Regions from separate parts of the Levilactobacillus sp. LN180102 genome, predicted to be linked through region 3. Evidence: predicted binding sites of a transcription regulator. Region 3 holds the regulator's gene; each other region holds the start of a gene.

Region 1 (5,854 bases), on a different contig from region 3:
AACTCGAATATATGTGGCAAGCTGACAAAGCCTACTGGGGACGGCATGCGCCGATCCTGTTTCCAATTGTGGGCCGTCTACAAGACAATCAATACCGATTAGGCGAAAGGACCTATCACATGACCCAACACGGGTTCGCTCGTGACCGTGAATTTACGGTCATCGATCAGACCCCAACGCAAGTGACACTGGAATTAACGGCTGATGACCAAAGTCGGGCCTTGTTTCCAGCAGACTTCACGTTAACGGTGACATTTGAACTCATTGACCATCAATTACGCTTCTCAGCAGATGTCTTTAATCCAGCAACCACCACGCTGCCATTTTCTATCGGCGCACATCCGGGATTCAATGTGCCGTTAGGGGATGCCTTAGCGGACTTCACGGATTATCAAGTGACCGTTTCACCGAAAAAGACGTATCAGCGCGTGCCACTGGTTGGTCCTTATAGTGACAGCCAGCATACTGAGCCACTCGACCTGACCCAACCATTAGGACTAGATCACGGGTTATTTGCCCATGACGCGCAAGTCCTGACCCTTGATAGCGAGACGACCGTCATGTTAAGCACGCCAACTAATGACCACGGGGTAGCACTAACAACCACGGCGCCTTACTTGGGAATTTGGTCACCTTATCCCAAACAGGCTCCCTTTGTTTGTTTAGAACCATGGTGGGGATTAGCTGATGATGTCCAGGCCACCGGTGAGTTGACGACCAAGGTCGCCATTCATCATCTGGCAGCGCAACAACATTTCCAAGCTGCCTATCAAGTGACTTATTTTTAAACAAAAAGGACTCATCCGACTCAGTAAACCAGTCGAATGGGTCCTTTTTCAGGTTATTTAGCTTGCCGGCGATGATAACCCCGGCCGAAAGGAACCATTGATTCAGTTCCTTGACGAATCCGTTGAATGTTACTGCGATGACGATAGAAGACAAAAACAGTCAAGACCAGCGCAATGCCGGTTAAGTACCAATCCTGAAACACTAACGAGATCAGGGTAATCAAGGTAAAGGCAATCATGCTAGCAAGGCTGACTATGCTAGTCCAGTAGATTAAGCTGACCCACAAACCAGCGGCAATCACAAACATAATGGGGTTATAGGCCAAGAGCATCCCCGCTGAGGTCGCGACGGCTTTGCCCCCCTTGAAGTGATCGAAGATGGAAACAGTGTGCCCTAAGACCGCAAATAGTCCAAATAACAGGGGTGTCGCCGTTCCCAAGACCGTCTGAACGTGAAACACTATTGGCAATAACGTCGCCACTGATCCTTTAGCGATGTCCAGCACCATCACAATGGTTCCCGCATAGGGGCCTAAGACCCGATAAGTATTCGTTGTGCCAATATTTCCAGACCCCGCCTGACGGATATCCGTTTGAAAAAAGGCTTTACCAACCCAGACGCCATTAGGAATCGCTCCGAGAAGGTAGGCCACGATGAGTAAACCAATCAATTTCACAAGTTTTCCTCCGATCTGAACTGCGATGACGACCGCCAATCAGGTAATCGTTACCGCTAAGCTGATTTATATTCTAGCATGTTTTCACGAGAACGCCAATATTCTATGGAATCTCTAGCCAGTTTTTAGTTTCCTGTGGTATGATTATGAAGTTATTGAATACCTCTGCCTAGCCATTTAGTCCGTTTATTTGAACATACGTTCGGTTAGGGGTAAACTACCAGTATCATCTAAAAAAGTAAAGTAAAGGGGATTTACGCATGGCGAAAGCAAAACCAAAATATGACGATTCCTCCATTCAGGTTTTGGAGGGATTGGAAGCTGTCCGTAAACGTCCAGGTATGTACATCGGCTCAACTGACGGCCGGGGCCTGCACCACTTGGTCTATGAAATTGTTGATAACGCCGTTGATGAAGCATTGGCGGGTTATGGCAAGGAAATTAATGTCACGATCCATCAGGACAATAGCATCACGGTTGTTGATCACGGTCGGGGGATGCCAGTGGGGATGCATGCCTCAGGGATTCCAACACCCGAAGTTATTTTAACGGTGCTACACGCCGGAGGAAAGTTCGGCCAAGGTGGCTACAAAACATCCGGTGGGCTGCACGGGGTGGGGGCTTCTGTCGTGAACGCCTTGTCTAGTTCATTAACGGTGACCATTGTCCGTGACGGCGTTCGTTATCAGGAAAAGTTTGCTAAGGGCGGTCATCCACAAGGTACCTTAAAGAAGTTGGGTAATACGCGTGCTCACAACGGAACGACCATTGACTTTAAACCCGATAGCCAAATCTTCACTACAACTGTTTATAACTTCGGCACCCTAGCGGAACGGTTACGTGAATCTGCCTTCTTATTGAAAGGCGTCAAGATTACCCTAACGGATGAACGCGAGGGGCAAGAACGAACCGAAGAATACCATTTCGAATCCGGAATCAAAGAATTCGTTAGTTACCTGAACGAAGATAAAGACACGTTAGGTGACATCATGTACTTTGATGGCAGTAAAGATGGCATTGAAGTAGAAGTGGCCGCGCAATACAACGATGGCTACACTGAAAACTTATTATCATTCGTGAACAACGTGCGGACCAAGGATGGCGGGTCACATGAGGCCGGCATGCGTAGCGGCTGGACCAAAGCCTTTAATGAATATGCCCGTAAAGTTGGCCTGCTCAAAGAACGCGACAAGAACCTCGAAGGGACCGATGTCCGTGAAGGGTTATCTGCCGTCATTTCGTTGCGGGTACCCGAAGACCTATTACAGTTTGAAGGGCAAACCAAAGAAAAGCTGGGCACGCCTGAAGCACGAACGATTGTTGATAGCATCATTAGTGAGCAATTAGGCTACTATTTGATGGAAAATGGCGACTTTGGCAAGATGTTAATCAAAAAATCGACCCAGGCTCGCCAAGCACGTGAGGCGGCTCGTAAGGCCCGTGATGAAAGTCGTAATGGCAAACGGCATAAGAAACATGAACGGTTGTTATCGGGAAAACTAACCCCTGCCCAATCAAAGAACGCTGCTAAGAATGAACTCTTTTTAGTCGAGGGGGATTCCGCCGGTGGTTCAGCCAAGCAGGGGCGTAACCGAAAGTTCCAAGCTATCCTGCCATTACGGGGGAAAGTCCTAAACACCGAAAAGGCCAAGTTGCCCGACATCATGAAAAATGAAGAAATTAGTACCATGATTTATACCATCGGTGCCGGTGTGGGAACTGAGTTTAATATCGAAGACGCCAATTACGATAAGATTATCATCATGACCGATGCGGATGATGATGGTGCCCATATCCAAATTCTTTTGTTGACGTTCTTCTACAAGTACATGCGACCCATGATCGATGCTGGGCGAATCTACATTGCGCTACCGCCACTGTATCGGATTCAAAAGACCGGGAAGAAACCGACGATTGAATATGCTTGGACGAATGATGAACTAAACGAAAAGACCAAGAAGATTGCGAATCACGGGTATCACTTACAGCGATTCAAGGGTCTGGGTGAAATGGACGCTGAACAACTCTGGGAAACGACCATGGATCCAGACAACCGCACACTTATCCGGGTCCAAATTGACGATGCAGCGCTAGCTGAACGCCGAGTGACAACTCTGATGGGCGATAAGGTTGAACCGCGCCGTAAGTGGATTGAAAGTAATGTACAATTTACCCTGGAAGATGACGATACCAGTTTGCTAGAAAACGATAAGACGTCAGACCAATAACCGGTGAAAGGAGTTAAATCTCGTGAGTGAAGGACAAAAGATTCAAGAACTTACTTTGGAAGAAGTCATGGGCGATCGCTTCGGTCGTTATTCCAAATCAATCATTCAAGAGCGGGCGTTACCGGATATTCGGGATGGATTGAAACCCGTTCAACGGCGAATCTTGTTTGCCATGAACAAGGACGGTAATACCTACGATAAGGGCTTCCGTAAATCAGCTAAGTCGGTCGGAAATGTCATGGGTAATTTTCACCCCCATGGTGACAGTTCCATTTATGAAGCGCTAACCCGGATGAGTCAGGACTGGAAGGTCCGCGAACCACTCGTTGAAATGCATGGCAATAATGGGTCAATGGATGGTGACCCCGCAGCAGCTATGCGGTATACAGAAGCTCGGCTGAGTAAGCTAGCTGGGGAAATGCTACGAGACATCGACAAAGATACTGTCGAGATGGTCTTAAACTTCGATGATACGGAGTACGAGCCAACTGTCTTACCAGCGCGTTTTCCTAACTTATTAGTCAACGGTGCCACGGGAATCTCCGCCGGATATGCCACGGAAATTCCGCCGCATAATTTAGGTGAAGTCGTGGATGCCTTAATCTACTTGCTGAGTCACCCTAAGGCAACGCTAGAAGAATTGATGTCCTTTGTTCAAGGACCCGATTTTCCAACCGGCGGGATCATTCAAGGGAAAGATGGCATTGTTAAGGCCTATGAGACTGGCCGGGGGCGGATTGTTGTTCGCTCGAAAACGGCCATCGAACCGTTACGGGGAAATAAGAGTCAAATTACCGTAACCGAAATTCCTTATGAAGTTAACAAGGCGCAACTGGTCAAAAAGATTGATGAAATTCGCTTGAATAAAAAAGTTGAAGGGTTAGCTGAAGTTCGAGATGAAACCGATCGGGATGGTCTACGGATTGCGATTGAGTTAAAGCGGGATGCTGATGCGCAAGGGGTCTTAAACTACCTATTCAAAAATACCGAGCTACAGATCACCTATAACTTTAATATGGTGGCGATTAATCATCAACGACCTGAACACGTAGGCTTAAAGACCATTCTAAGTGCCTACTTGGAACATCAACGTAACGTGATTACCAAGCGGACCGAATATAACTTACAAAAAGCCTTGGATCGGCAGCACATTGTTGTTGGTTTGATTAAAGCCTTGTCAATTTTGGATCAAGTTATTAAAACCATCCGGGCTAGCAAGGACCGGCGGGATGCGCGTGATAACTTGGTTGAGGCCTATGACTTTTCCGAGAAACAGGCTGATGCCATTGTCGCCTTACAACTGTATCGGTTGACTAACACCGATGTTACGCAGTTAGAGGCAGAATCCGCCAAACTTTCCGCAGAAATTGAGCAGGATCATAAGATTTTGGCTGAACCCAAAACTTTAAACAGTGTCTTGCGCCAGGAACTCAAGGCAGTGGCCAAAGACTATCGCAATCCCCGTCGGACAGAAATTCAAAATGAGATTGAAGACTTGAAGATTAAGACCACGGTGACGGTTGCTGACGAAGATGTCGTGGTCTTGGTCAGTCACGACGGCTATCTTAAACGGTCTGGTGTGCGGTCATATACTGCTTCGGACCCAACTGATAATGGCTTGAAAGATGGCGATTATCCTATCTTCATGCAAAAGCTTAGTACCTTGAATCACTTGATGATGTTTACCAGTAAGGGAAACTTGATCTACCGGCCGGTTCATGAGATTAGTGATGTAAAGTGGAAAGAAACGGGTGAACATATTTCCCAGACGATTGGTTTAGCTGCAGATGAAGAAATTGTTGCCACCTTTGCTTTTAAGACACTCAAAGAACCCGGTCGTTTCCTGATTGCAACCAGTGATGGGTACATTAAGCAAACGGCCTTTGCTGATTTAACACCCGGTCGTACTTATAAGAGTCGTGCCGCCGTTTATGAAAAGCTTAAAACAGCGGAAGCTCGAGTCGTTGCGGTGAAGTATCTGACCGAACCTGTGGAACAGGGAATCCTGCTTATTTCTAAGAACGGGTATGCGCTACGCTACCCAGTCGATGAAGTATCGGTCAATGGTGCCCGAACCACGGGGGTTCGCTCAATGGACCTACGTGACGATGACGAGGTCGTTAATTTGGCCCTCGTTACCGACAATAAAACCATCGCGTTG
Region 2 (5,854 bases), on a different contig from region 3:
GGCACAAACCTTATACGGGTTTAGTGATTTTGCTGAAAAACAATTATTTCTAAAATTAATTAATGTCAACGGTATTGGCCCTAAAAGTGCGTTGGCCATTTTGGCTAATCCGGATCATCAGGGACTGATGATGGCAATTAAAACCAACGATACTGGATTCTTAACCAAGTTCCCTGGGGTGGGGAAGAAGACGGCTGGTCAAATCGTGTTAGACTTGCAAAATAAGTTAGATGATTTAGCACCGGCTACTGATGATAATACCCTGTTCACACCAGAAGTGGCCCCGACAACCACTGAAAATCCGCAGTTAGCCGATGCCTTGGCAGCGTTGACGGCACTGGGATACCGGGAGACGGCGGTTAAGAAAATCACCGCGCAATTGCGTCAGTTTAATGGTCAAACAACCAATGATTACTTGAGTGAAGGATTGCGGCTGTTGACTAAATAGGAAGGGGGAAAAGCAATGGTAGATGATGAACGCGTCGTATCCCCAGAAACGGCTGATGACCATGAAGATTCTGTTGAAAAGTCGTTACGGCCCCAAGTCTTAGCGCAATACATTGGGCAAGAACCGATTAAACATGAATTGTCGGTGTATATTCAAGCGGCTAAACAACGCGAAGAATCGTTGGATCACGTTCTGCTATATGGACCACCGGGCCTGGGGAAAACCACGTTAGCGATGGTGATTGCCAACGAAATGGGTGTTCAGATTCGCACCACTAGTGGGCCAGCGATTGAAAAGCCGGGTGATTTGGTGGCGTTACTGAATGAGTTGCAACCCGGAGATATTTTATTTATCGATGAAATTCACCGACTACCTAAGATTGTTGAAGAAATGTTGTATTCAGCAATGGAGGATTTCTACATTGATATCGTGGTGGGACAGGGACCAACTGCTCATCCCGTGCATTTCCCTCTGCCACCCTTTACGTTAATTGGTGCGACGACCCGAGCAGGATTATTGTCGGCCCCATTGCGTGATCGTTTTGGTATTGTGGAGCATATGGCCTATTATGAAACAACTGATTTGCAGGAAATTGTACTGCGGTCAGCTGATATCTTTCATACGGCCATTGCGACTGAGGGAGCTCATGAGATTGCCTTGCGTTCGCGAGGAACACCACGAATTGCCAACCGGTTGTTAAAACGGATTCGTGATTTCGCGGAAGTGGCCCCAGACCACGACCAGATAGATTTGGCAATTGTTGACCATGCCCTAGATCTGTTACGGGTGGACTCGGCAGGCCTAGATGCCACCGATATTAAGCTATTAGAGACGATGATTGACTATTACAATGGCGGTCCGGTGGGGTTGAATACCTTGGCGGCCAACATTGGTGAGGAAACCGAAACAGTTGCTGCGATGTATGAACCCTACCTCTTACAGCGGGGGTATTTAAAACGAACGGCACGTGGTCGAGTTGTGACGGCTACCGGCTATCAACACTTGGGACGCACCATGCCAGATAACAACTAAAGGAGTCGAACTGATTATGGCTTATACGCTAGACGATTTTGATTACGATTTACCACATGAACTCATTGCCCAGACCCCCATTAAGCAACGTGATACGTCGCGGCTACTGGTGTTGGACCATCAAGCTAATACGTTAGAAGATAAGCACTTCTACGATATCTTAGATGAACTACACGCCGGGGATGCCGTTGTGATGAATAATTCACGGGTCATGCCAGCCCGGCTGTACGGCATTAAGCCAGAAACTGGTGGACACGTGGAAGTCCTGTTATTGCACAATGTTGAAGGTGACGTGTGGGAAACGTTAATGAAGCCGGCCAAGCGCTTACGTGTCGGAACAACGGTTACCTTTGGTGATGGCCAATTGACAGCAACGGTGACGGAAGAACGTGAAGACGGGATTCGGCTGATCGAATTTCACTATGATGGAATTTTTATGGAGATCTTGGAACAGCTGGGTGAAACCCCACTGCCACCATATATCAAAGAGAAGTTAGATGATCCGGACCGTTACCAGACAGTCTACGCGAAGGAAAATGGGTCTGCCGCTGCACCAACGGCGGGACTACATTGGACACAAGAGTTGTTGGATCAGGTAGCTGCTAAGGGGGTTAAACTGGTTTACATCACCTTACACGTCGGTTTAGGGACGTTCCGACCAGTTGAAGAGGCTAATATTGAAGATCATAAGATGCACAGTGAGTTTTATCGTCTAGATGAAGCGGCTGCGGCAACGTTGAATGAGGTTCGGGCCAATGGTGGTCGGATTATCGCAACGGGAACGACGTCAATTCGTACCCTAGAAACGATTGGGACGAAGTTTAAGGGTGAAATTAAGCCGGATTCTGGCTGGACGGATATTTTTATTAAACCGGGTTATCAGTGGCAAGTGGTCAATGCCTTCATTACGAATTTCCATTTGCCTAAATCTACGCTCGTTATGTTAGTCGCTGCTTTCACGGGCCGCGATCAGATCTTAAACGCTTATCACCATGCCATTGAAGAAAAGTACCGGTTCTTTAGCTTTGGCGACGCAATGTTTATCAAGTAATGCAATTGGAGGATGATTCATGGAACCCGCGATTAAGTATCATTTGATTAAAACTGAAAAGCACACTGGCGCCCGGCTTGGCGAATTGATTACCCCACATGGAACCTTTAAGACGCCGATGTTTATGCCAGTGGGGACCCAAGCAGCCATCAAGGGGGCAATTAGCCCGGAAGAATTGGATGAAATGGGCTCACAGGTGATCTTGGCCAATACTTATCACTTGTGGCTGCAACCAGGCCCAGACCTCGTGCAAGAGGCTGGTGGGTTGCATAAATTTATGAACTGGGACAAGGGGATTTTGACCGACTCCGGTGGCTTTCAAGTCTTTTCACTGGCTAAGCACCGGAAGTTAACCGAAGAGGGCGTGCATTTCCGTAATGAACTTAACGGGGATCGCCTATTCTTGTCACCAGAAAAGGCCATTGACATTCAAAATAAGCTGGGCCCAGATATCATGATGAGCTTAGATGAGTGCCCACCATTTTTTGAAAGTTACGACTACGTCAAGCATTCGGTAGAACGTACGAGTCGTTGGGCTGAACGGGGACTTCGGGCGCATGCTAACCCCGCCACTCAAGGCTTGTTTGGTATCGTTCAGGGGGCTGGTTTTGAGGATTTACGGCGCCAATCTGCCAAAGACTTGGTCAGTTTAGATTTTCCGGGTTACTCCATTGGCGGCTTGTCAGTTGGGGAATCCAAGGCTGAGATGAACCGGGTTTTAGACTTCACGACGCCCTTGTTGCCAACCAATAAACCCCGGTACTTAATGGGAGTTGGAACAGCAGATTCACTGATTGACGGGGTTATGCGTGGCGTTGACATGTTTGACTGCGTGTTGCCAACTCGAATTGCTCGTAAAGGGACGTGCATGACCACCCATGGTCGATTAGTCGTGAAGAATGCGGCTTACGCCCATGATTTTCGACCATTAGATCCGGACTGTGATTGTTACACGTGTCGGAATTATACCCGGGCTTACTTACGTCATTTGTTTAAAGCGGATGAAGCCTTTGGCCAACGTCTGGCTAGTTATCATAATCTCTACTTCTTGCATCAATTGATGAAGCGTGTTCGTCAGGCGATTATGGATGATAATTTGACGGAACTTCGCGAAGAGGTTTTTGAAACGTATGGCTACAATGCCGAACATCCGAAGAATTTCTAGAAATAATTGGACGGATTCCCCGGATTCTGGTAAAGTTGTCCAATAGATAGAGCATAAAGGGGTGAACAAATGTGTTAGGAAATCTTGCAATTGGTGCTGCCGCTGGTGGTGGGTACTCAACATTACTTATTCTAGTTGTTTTCTTAGGCTTGATGTATTTCTTAATGTTGCGGCCACAACAAAAGCAGCAAAAGAAGCATAAGGACATGATGAGCCAACTTAAAAAGGGTGACCATGTCATCACGATTAGCCGGTTACACGGGGTTATCGATGAAATCAACCAAGCTGACCAAACGGTTACCTTGGATTGTGACGGGATCTACTTGGTCTTTGACTTACGAGCAATCGCTCAAGTAACGTCACAGGCACCACAAGCTGTCACGGCACCTGTCAGTGCTGACACAACTAGTGCTAGTGCAGACACGCCAGCTGAAAATACTGACGAATCAGCCAGTGATGAACCAGCTGAAAAGACTGACGATGAGTCAGCTAAATAAGTGTCATAAAAGTGCGGTCTCCTGGAGGCCGTTTTTTTTCGGCTTTTTAGGGGTTAGATATGCGGGTTTTAAGTTGAAGGCAAACGCCCGTTCGGGTATAATTTAACTATTCGAGGAGGTGGTGACGTTGATTCCAGCTCAATTTACTCAACGAAAAATTATTCACGTTGATATGGATGCTTTTTATGCGTCAATTGAGGAGCGTGACCATCCAGCATTTAAACAACACCCGTTAATTATTGCTCAAGACCCACGGAAAACCGGTGGACGCGGCGTGGTTGCCACAGCCAATTATGCGGCCCGGCAGTTGGGGGTACATTCAGCCATGAATGCCAACGAGGCATTGAAATTAGCCCCGCAGGCCATTTTTCAACCGCCCAACTTTCCGTTGTACCGACAAATTTCTGACCAAATTCATGAAATTTTCCACGAATACACGGACAAAATTGAACCAGTGGCTTTTGACGAAGCCTATTTGGATGTGACTGAGAATAAACATCATTTACATTCAGCCGTCCAGGTCGCTCACGAGATTCAGGTTGAGATTTTTGAAAAGACCCATTTAACCTGCTCAACGGGCATTTCCTATAGCAAGTTTTTGGCTAAGGAAGCTTCGGACTTTCGAAAACCGGTTGGCGTCAGCGTTATTTTGCCGGAAGACGCTCATGATTTTTTGATGGCGTTACCGATCGAACGGTTTCGGGGAGTTGGGAAGAAGACGGTACCTAAAATGCATGAGTTGGGCATTCATACCGGAGCCGACCTGTATCACTGGTCGGAGTTGGCCCTCATTCATGAGTTTGGCAAATTTGGCTATGTTTTGTATCAGCGGGTCCGGGGAATTGATGAGCGGCCGGTTGCCTACCAGCGTGAACGTAAATCTATTGGCAAGGAACGGACATACGGGCCGCCACTGACCACGTTAGGTGAAGTTGAAAATCAATTACAACGACTGGCCGAAATGGTGGCGGCAACGGTTCAAGAAAAACAGCGGCACGGTAAAACCTTGGTGTTAAAGCTGCGAACCAGTGCGTTTAAAACCCTCACTAAGCGCTACACCCAAGCCGATTTTATGGCAAACGATGCGCAGACCTATTACGATTTAGCACTGGACTTATATCAAAGTGTTGCTGGCGAAAATGAGCAAGTTCGGCTACTTGGTATTACGATTACGGGGTTGGCCGCGCAGACGTTTGAAAATGTGCGGTTGCCATTATTTGACTCGGATCGATTGAATTAGCAGACTTTCTTTGTAATTAGTCGGCAAAACTTGTATACTAAAACGCGGTATCGACGCGTCTTCGTCGAAAAATCGGATAGAAAATGGGTGAACCACATGGCAATTGAAACAGCCATTTTAGAAAAAATCAAACAGTATCAAACCATTATTATTCACCGTCATCAGCGTCCTGATCCGGATTGTATTGGGGCCCAGTTGGCATTGCGGGCTATTTTACGCGCTAGTTTTCCTGAAAAAACGGTGGTGGCTGTGGGTAAGCACTATCCGGGATTTGACTGGATGGGGCAAGCCGACCAAGAGGTTAGTGATGACACGTATCACCAGGCCTTAGTGATTGTCGTGGATACGGCAAACCAACCACGAGTAGATGACGAACGGTGGCAAAACGGGGCCGCAGTCATTAAGATTGATCATCATCCTA
Region 3 (5,854 bases):
GTTTTTCGTATTCAAATTGAATTTAAAATCAGAGTAAAGAAAAGGAACCCCGTTCGCAAGTGAACGAAGTTCCACATAAACCCTCCATCAACACCCGTTGACAAAGAGCCAAATAAAAAGACTCGTCTCCCACAAATGGGAAACGAGTCGAGATTAACCGTTATTTTTTCCGCGCATTTTGCTGCATTGCGGCCATCATTTGGTGTAATTTCCGTTGGGATGGTTTTTGCCCCATCTGTAACATCATCGCACGTAATTGATCTTCATTAATCGGCGGATTATCTTTCAAATAGTTTTCCATGTACTTCCGAGCGCCGTAGAAGCCACCAGCTGCACAAGCTAAGCCTACGACAATCACAATTAGAATCCAAATCCAAGTTGCCAATTTGTTCCCCTCCTTTGTTAAAAACATTCAAGCTTAATTTTACACAAACTTAAAGCAAAATAAAAGAGCGAATCCTAGAAAAGCGACTCGCTCATCAGGTTAATCGTCTCGTAACCCTTTATCACGTTGGATTTGACGAACTTTTTCTGGGGTGACTTCTTTCCCAGCCTTGTCGTAAACCTGCATCATCTCAACTTGGCTCCGGAAGCTCTCTCGAAAGAGTTTGAGATATTGCTTACGTAAATGGTCACGCTCAGCCGTTTCTTCATCCGTTAAGCCATCCGTTTTATTTTTATGTGCCAGTTCATTAATTCGTGCTAATAAACTATCCATTGTTGGTTCTGCCATGAACAGTCCCCCTAACTTCATCTTTTTATATTTCAATACTTCAAATTTAGCCATGCCCCATCATATCAGGGTCACCCCGAAAATTCAACCAATTAAGACGAACATCTGTTTGAAAAACGACGATGGCTATGCTACAATCAACTTAAACTATACTACAAATGACGAACGAGGTGGCAGTAACGATGAGCAAAGCTTCTGAAAGTAAACAAATCGCCGTTCTTCGCTTCATTTGGGAACGCGTTAACGAGAAAGGGTATCCGCCGACTGTTCGGGAAATCGGTGAAGCCGTGGCGCTCTCCTCAACCTCAACGGTTCACGGTCATATCGCCCGTCTAGAAAAAAAGGGATTTATCACCAAAGATCCAACCAAGCCACGGGCATTAGAAGTCACTTCCGCTGGTCTTGAAGAATTGGGTGTTCATGAAGAACAAACTAAAATCCCTGTCCTAGGAACTGTCACAGCCGGTGAACCGATCTTGGCTGTGCAGGAGGCCACCGACTATTTCCCAGTTCCCCCTGAATTTGAAAATGACGATGATCAATTGTTCATGTTGACAATTCGTGGCGAAAGTATGATCAACATTGGTATCTTGAATGGCGATCAGGTGATTGTTCGCCGACAACAGTCCGCCGACAATGGTGATATCGTCATTGCCATGACGGAAGAAAATGAAGCAACTTGCAAACGATTCTTCAAAGAAGCTGACCATTTTCGATTACAACCCGAAAATGATACGATGGCACCCATTATTTTAAATCAAGTTAGTATTCTCGGCAAAGTGGTCGGGCTGTTCCGCGATGATGTTCATTAAAAAAAGCATTTGGCAGTTGGCCAAATGCTTTTTTGTCGTCTAAAAGACTTTTCCGTGATAATGACTCTCGGGGAGGTTCGTAAAGTCGTATGCGGCCAAACTTTCTGCTTTCTGCAGATAGGCATGTAACCCTTCCGCTAACATCAAATTCAAGATGGTGTCTTTCTCATGTAACACAATGATTGGTTTGTCACTATGAAAAGCATAGCCAATTTCAAAGGCCGTACCCGAATCTACTTGGTCATCCACAAAATCAACCAATGCCACCACAACATCAGCTTCATCAATCTGGTGAACATCCATTTGGAAAGTCTGCGTGGCCCATTCTGGCGTCCCCATGGTCAATCCAGCGATCTCACTTAATCGTGGACTAAAGACACGATTAACCTGTGGGTTGGCGGCTAAAGCCTTCTCGGCACGCTCAATTCGAGAAATTTGCTCATCATCAAAAAAAGGTCCTGCTAAGTAAACGTTGGTCACACTAATCTCCTCATTTCTCTGGAATAATTGATATTATACCTTAAAAGTGAACTCTTGGCGACACCAATTCAATTAATATTCGGTTATAATTCACTTAGGGTCCTTTTCTCCGCTCAATATCGTTAAAAATGTCGCTATAAATAAACAAGCGTACTAGAATTGCCTTTTATTCTATAATTGTTTCATGCTATACTAAGCTCATCTTACATACGGAGAGGTGCCAAATATGATTCTTGGCTTTGCTATATTTGGGGCACTGATTAGTCTCATCGCCCTATTTTCTTTATTGACAGCTGCTCAACGCGGCGACTCGAAGATTGGATCAAGCCTCATTTTACTTCTTGCCCTGTGTGGGACAGTATTAGCAATCTGGAACTTGCCTTACTGGTCCCACCCCAGCCATCAAACAACTGAAGCAGCTAAAAAAGTGTCACTCACGTCCAGCTCACAGACATTTTCGACCAGTTCAAGTACAACTAAAGCAACAATCCAAAAAACTAATGAGCAGAATGTTAAGCAACAACTTATTAAATCACTGACAAAACTTGGATCGGTCTCATTTGATACTCAAAGTAAGACTTACACCCTGACGGTCACCAATCAAAGTCTTAAGAAAACAATTGCCGCACTCAATCAGGATCCCAGCCAAGCCAAGGCAGCCAAATGGCCTAAGTTCACCAACAATTTTGCTAAGACCAGTCAATCACTTAAACAGGCTTTGGGTCGTGGATATACCTTTGTCATTCGCGTTGGTCACCAATCTCCGGTACTGGTTTACAAAGATGGATTTGTCACTAAAAATAAATTTGAGTCATAAAAAAAGGCCAGAATACATTCTGGCCTTTTTTGGTGTTATTGGCGTCGATATACCCGCTGCTCGTGTTGACGACCAGCTAAATAATAAGGCGCTTGTTCTTGTCCTACTGCCAATTGCATGTCTTGGCCATCAGAACTCAATTGCTGATTATAAAGTTGTTCATACTCGGCTACTGAAACGGCTCGCCGATTAGCCAACAGATCCGTCAATCCAGCATCGTCAAACCCTTGACGATAATTAGGTTGGATAAGGCCACTAAAGAATTCTCCCTCGGCCCCTGACCCATAACTAAAGAAACCAATGCGTTGTCCTGCTTGTAAATGGCCATGCCGTAATAGTGATAAAAAGCTTAAGTATAACGAACCCGTATACAGGTTACCCACATCCCGATTATCCGCTTGACTAGCTTCAAAGGCGGCTGTTAACTGGGCTTGATGCTCAGGTGTGGCCGTTGGCAAAATTTGTCGTAATCCCTTACGACCCATTTTGGTAAATGGTAAATGGAATGTAAATGCCGCAAAGTCGGCGATTGTTAATTTGGTCTGTCGTTGATAATCTGCCCAAACGGCCGCAAAAAAATCAAGATAGACATTCGTTGAATACTTACCATCCACCAAAGCTTCGGTACGATAAGTTGGCCGCCAGAAATCCATGACGTCAGCCGTATGATAACTGCTCGTGGCCTCCAACTCTAAAATCTGAGGGTTAGCCGCCACCAACATTGCCACGGCACCACCGCCTTGGGTCACCTCACCGGCGGTCCGCAACCCGTATCGCGCAATGTCTGCACCAATGACCAACACCTTCGCTTGCGGATGAACTCGAACGTAGTCAGCTGCTAGCTGCAACCCAGCAGTAGCACCATAACAAGCTTGCTTAAGTTCGACCGCTCGCGTTTGTGGTGAAAGTTCTAGTAGGTGGGCCAAATAAACGGCAGTCGCCTTGGAGTTATCAATCCCAGATTCTGTTCCAAACAAGACCATAGCAATCTGTGTTTTGATTGTTGGTGTCAAAATTTGAGCAGCCGCATTGGCCGCCATGGTGACGACATCCTGGGTTGGCGGAATCACCGCCTGTTTTGATTGACCGATTCCTACTTGATACTTTGCCGGGTCTGCTCCTCTAGCATGCGCCAAGTCCACCATATCCAGATACAGATTCGGTGTGTAAAATCCAATTTTGTCAATGCCTACCTTCACGGTCATGATGCGACTGCCTCCTCGAACGTTCAAAGTTACTCGTCTTACTGTAGCATTTTTTGAGCTCGGTCGACAACTTTTTCAAGATTGTATTATACAATTTTAAGTATTTAGATTTCGACTTAGAGCCACATTTAAGGCTTTTTGTTAGTTACAATTCGTTGTTTTTTAATTTTACTAATGTCTGCCGTAACTGGGCTTGCGTTTCTGGTGTCACCTGGGGATAGGTCGGTCGTAAATCCTGAAGACGTTTGACCAAAATGTTTGAGACGATTAACCGAGCGACCCCCTTATCATCTGCGGGAATAATATACCATGGATCTTTTTTGGTGGCTGTATTTGTCAGCATCTTGGTATAGGCAACTTGATAATCATTCCAAAAAGCACGCTCCTGCATATCACTGGGAGAAAATTTCCAATTTTTACTTGGAATCTCAATCCGTCGTTCAAAGCGCCGCGTTTGCTCATCACGTGAAAGGTGTAGGAAAAACTTGATTGTCACAAAACCTTGATGCCGTAAATACGTTTCAAAATGACGCAAGTCACGATAGCGGCGGTCAAAAAAAGCATCACCCACATCTGCTAGGGTTGTCACACCAGGAATATGTTGCGTTAGCAGCATCTCTGGGTGCACCCGACTGATTAAAACATCTTCGTATTGAGACCGGTTAAAAATTCGAATTTCACCTCGTTCGGGTAATTCGCGATTAACCCGCCACAGAAAGTCATGACTCAATTGGCGATTAGTTGGCTGTTTAAAGCTAACCACGCTCGTCCCTGCCGGATTAAGCCCACTCAGCACGTGGCGAATCAGCCCGTCCTTTCCTGCCGTGTCCATGCCTTGTAAGATAACAATAACACCTGTTTCCTTTTGCGCGTATAGCCGGCTTTGCAAATCACTTAGCGTTGCCACATTAGCAGCTAACGCATCATCAATAACGGCCTGTTCGGGAACCCGAGCTGCCCGCGTTGCCCACTTATTTAGATTTTCAAGCGGTTCACCCGTATAACGATAACGACTTTCAGTACTCATGACCCTCGCCTCCTTCCCATACAATAGCATGTTTACCCCCTTCTCGCAGAAAAAAATACTTGCGGGTTAAATCTCCGCGACAAAATGGTCGCGTTAGCCTATCAGCATTGCTATACTGAAGGTGTAACCACTTACGTCGTTTATAAAGGAGTGCCACGTCATGAAGAAAATTACAGCATACTTTGTCCGCCACGGGCAAACCATGTTGAATCATTATAATAAGGTCCAAGGTTGGATTGATTCCCCATTAACTGAGAAGGGACGGGCTGATGCCAAGCGGGCCGGTGAGCAGCTAAAGAATATCCCCTTTGCTGCAGCCTATAGTAGCGATTCGGGTCGTGCAATTGAAACTGCGCATATCGCCCTACAACAAAACCCAGAAAATATGAATATCGTCTCTTACCAATATCCTGAATTTCGGGAGCAGTGTCATGGGTATTTTGAAGGTAATGATCTAAACCAGATGTGGCAGTTCGTAGGTGCTCAGGTACAGTTAACTTCTGAATCCGCTGTGCTGGGAACTTATGGCTTAGAAAAAGCACGGGATTTAATCCACCAAGCTGACCTATACGGTGAAGCTGAAAGCAATGAGATGTTTTGGCAACGATTAGATCGAGGATTCGACAAGCTACGGGCTAATTCAAAAGATGGTGACCAATTTTTGGTTGTCTCCCATGGTATGACCATTCGTTCAATCATTGATCGGTACGCACCAGAACTAGACGAAGGTGTTGCAACAATTAATGGTAGCATCACCAGATTAGAAATTACCGACGATAA

Evidence for each region. Region 3 encodes LexA, which represses DNA repair genes until DNA is damaged. Its sites were predicted from a motif close to CNAACANNTGTTNG; they were not measured.
Region 1: a site for LexA is predicted at 1,657-1,670, ahead of parE (DNA topoisomerase IV subunit B). Genes of this name have one in related genera too.
Region 2: a site for LexA is predicted at 4,274-4,287, ahead of dinB (DNA polymerase IV). Genes of this name have one in related genera too.

What each region holds. Positions count from the first base shown of each region.
Region 1 covers NZ_JBNIIX010000001.1:14,600-20,453, forward strand. Annotated here, with positions in the region: gene ACP4IT_RS00080 (aldose 1-epimerase family protein) at 1-788, shown strand, start outside; gene plsY (glycerol-3-phosphate 1-O-acyltransferase PlsY) at 842-1,465, opposite strand; gene parE (DNA topoisomerase IV subunit B) at 1,726-3,693, shown strand; gene parC (DNA topoisomerase IV subunit A) at 3,761-5,854, shown strand, end outside.
Region 2 covers NZ_JBNIIX010000015.1:8,223-14,076, forward strand. Annotated here, with positions in the region: gene ruvA (Holliday junction branch migration protein RuvA) at 1-448, shown strand, start outside; gene ruvB (Holliday junction branch migration DNA helicase RuvB) at 464-1,480, shown strand; gene queA (tRNA preQ1(34) S-adenosylmethionine ribosyltransferase-isomerase QueA) at 1,497-2,531, shown strand; gene tgt (tRNA guanosine(34) transglycosylase Tgt) at 2,551-3,696, shown strand; gene yajC (preprotein translocase subunit YajC) at 3,768-4,193, shown strand; gene dinB (DNA polymerase IV) at 4,312-5,433, shown strand; gene ACP4IT_RS09360 (DHH family phosphoesterase) at 5,530-5,854, shown strand, end outside.
Region 3 covers NZ_JBNIIX010000031.1:2,250-8,103, reverse strand. Annotated here, with positions in the region: gene ACP4IT_RS12310 (YneF family protein) at 161-385, opposite strand; gene ACP4IT_RS12305 (DUF896 domain-containing protein) at 485-733, opposite strand; gene lexA (transcriptional repressor LexA) at 916-1,545, shown strand; gene ACP4IT_RS12295 (nucleoside 2-deoxyribosyltransferase) at 1,585-2,025, opposite strand; gene ACP4IT_RS12290 (hypothetical protein) at 2,252-2,842, shown strand; gene ACP4IT_RS12285 (hydroxymethylglutaryl-CoA synthase) at 2,878-4,041, opposite strand; gene ACP4IT_RS12280 (polyphosphate kinase 2 family protein) at 4,193-5,074, opposite strand; gene ACP4IT_RS12275 (histidine phosphatase family protein) at 5,235-5,854, shown strand, end outside.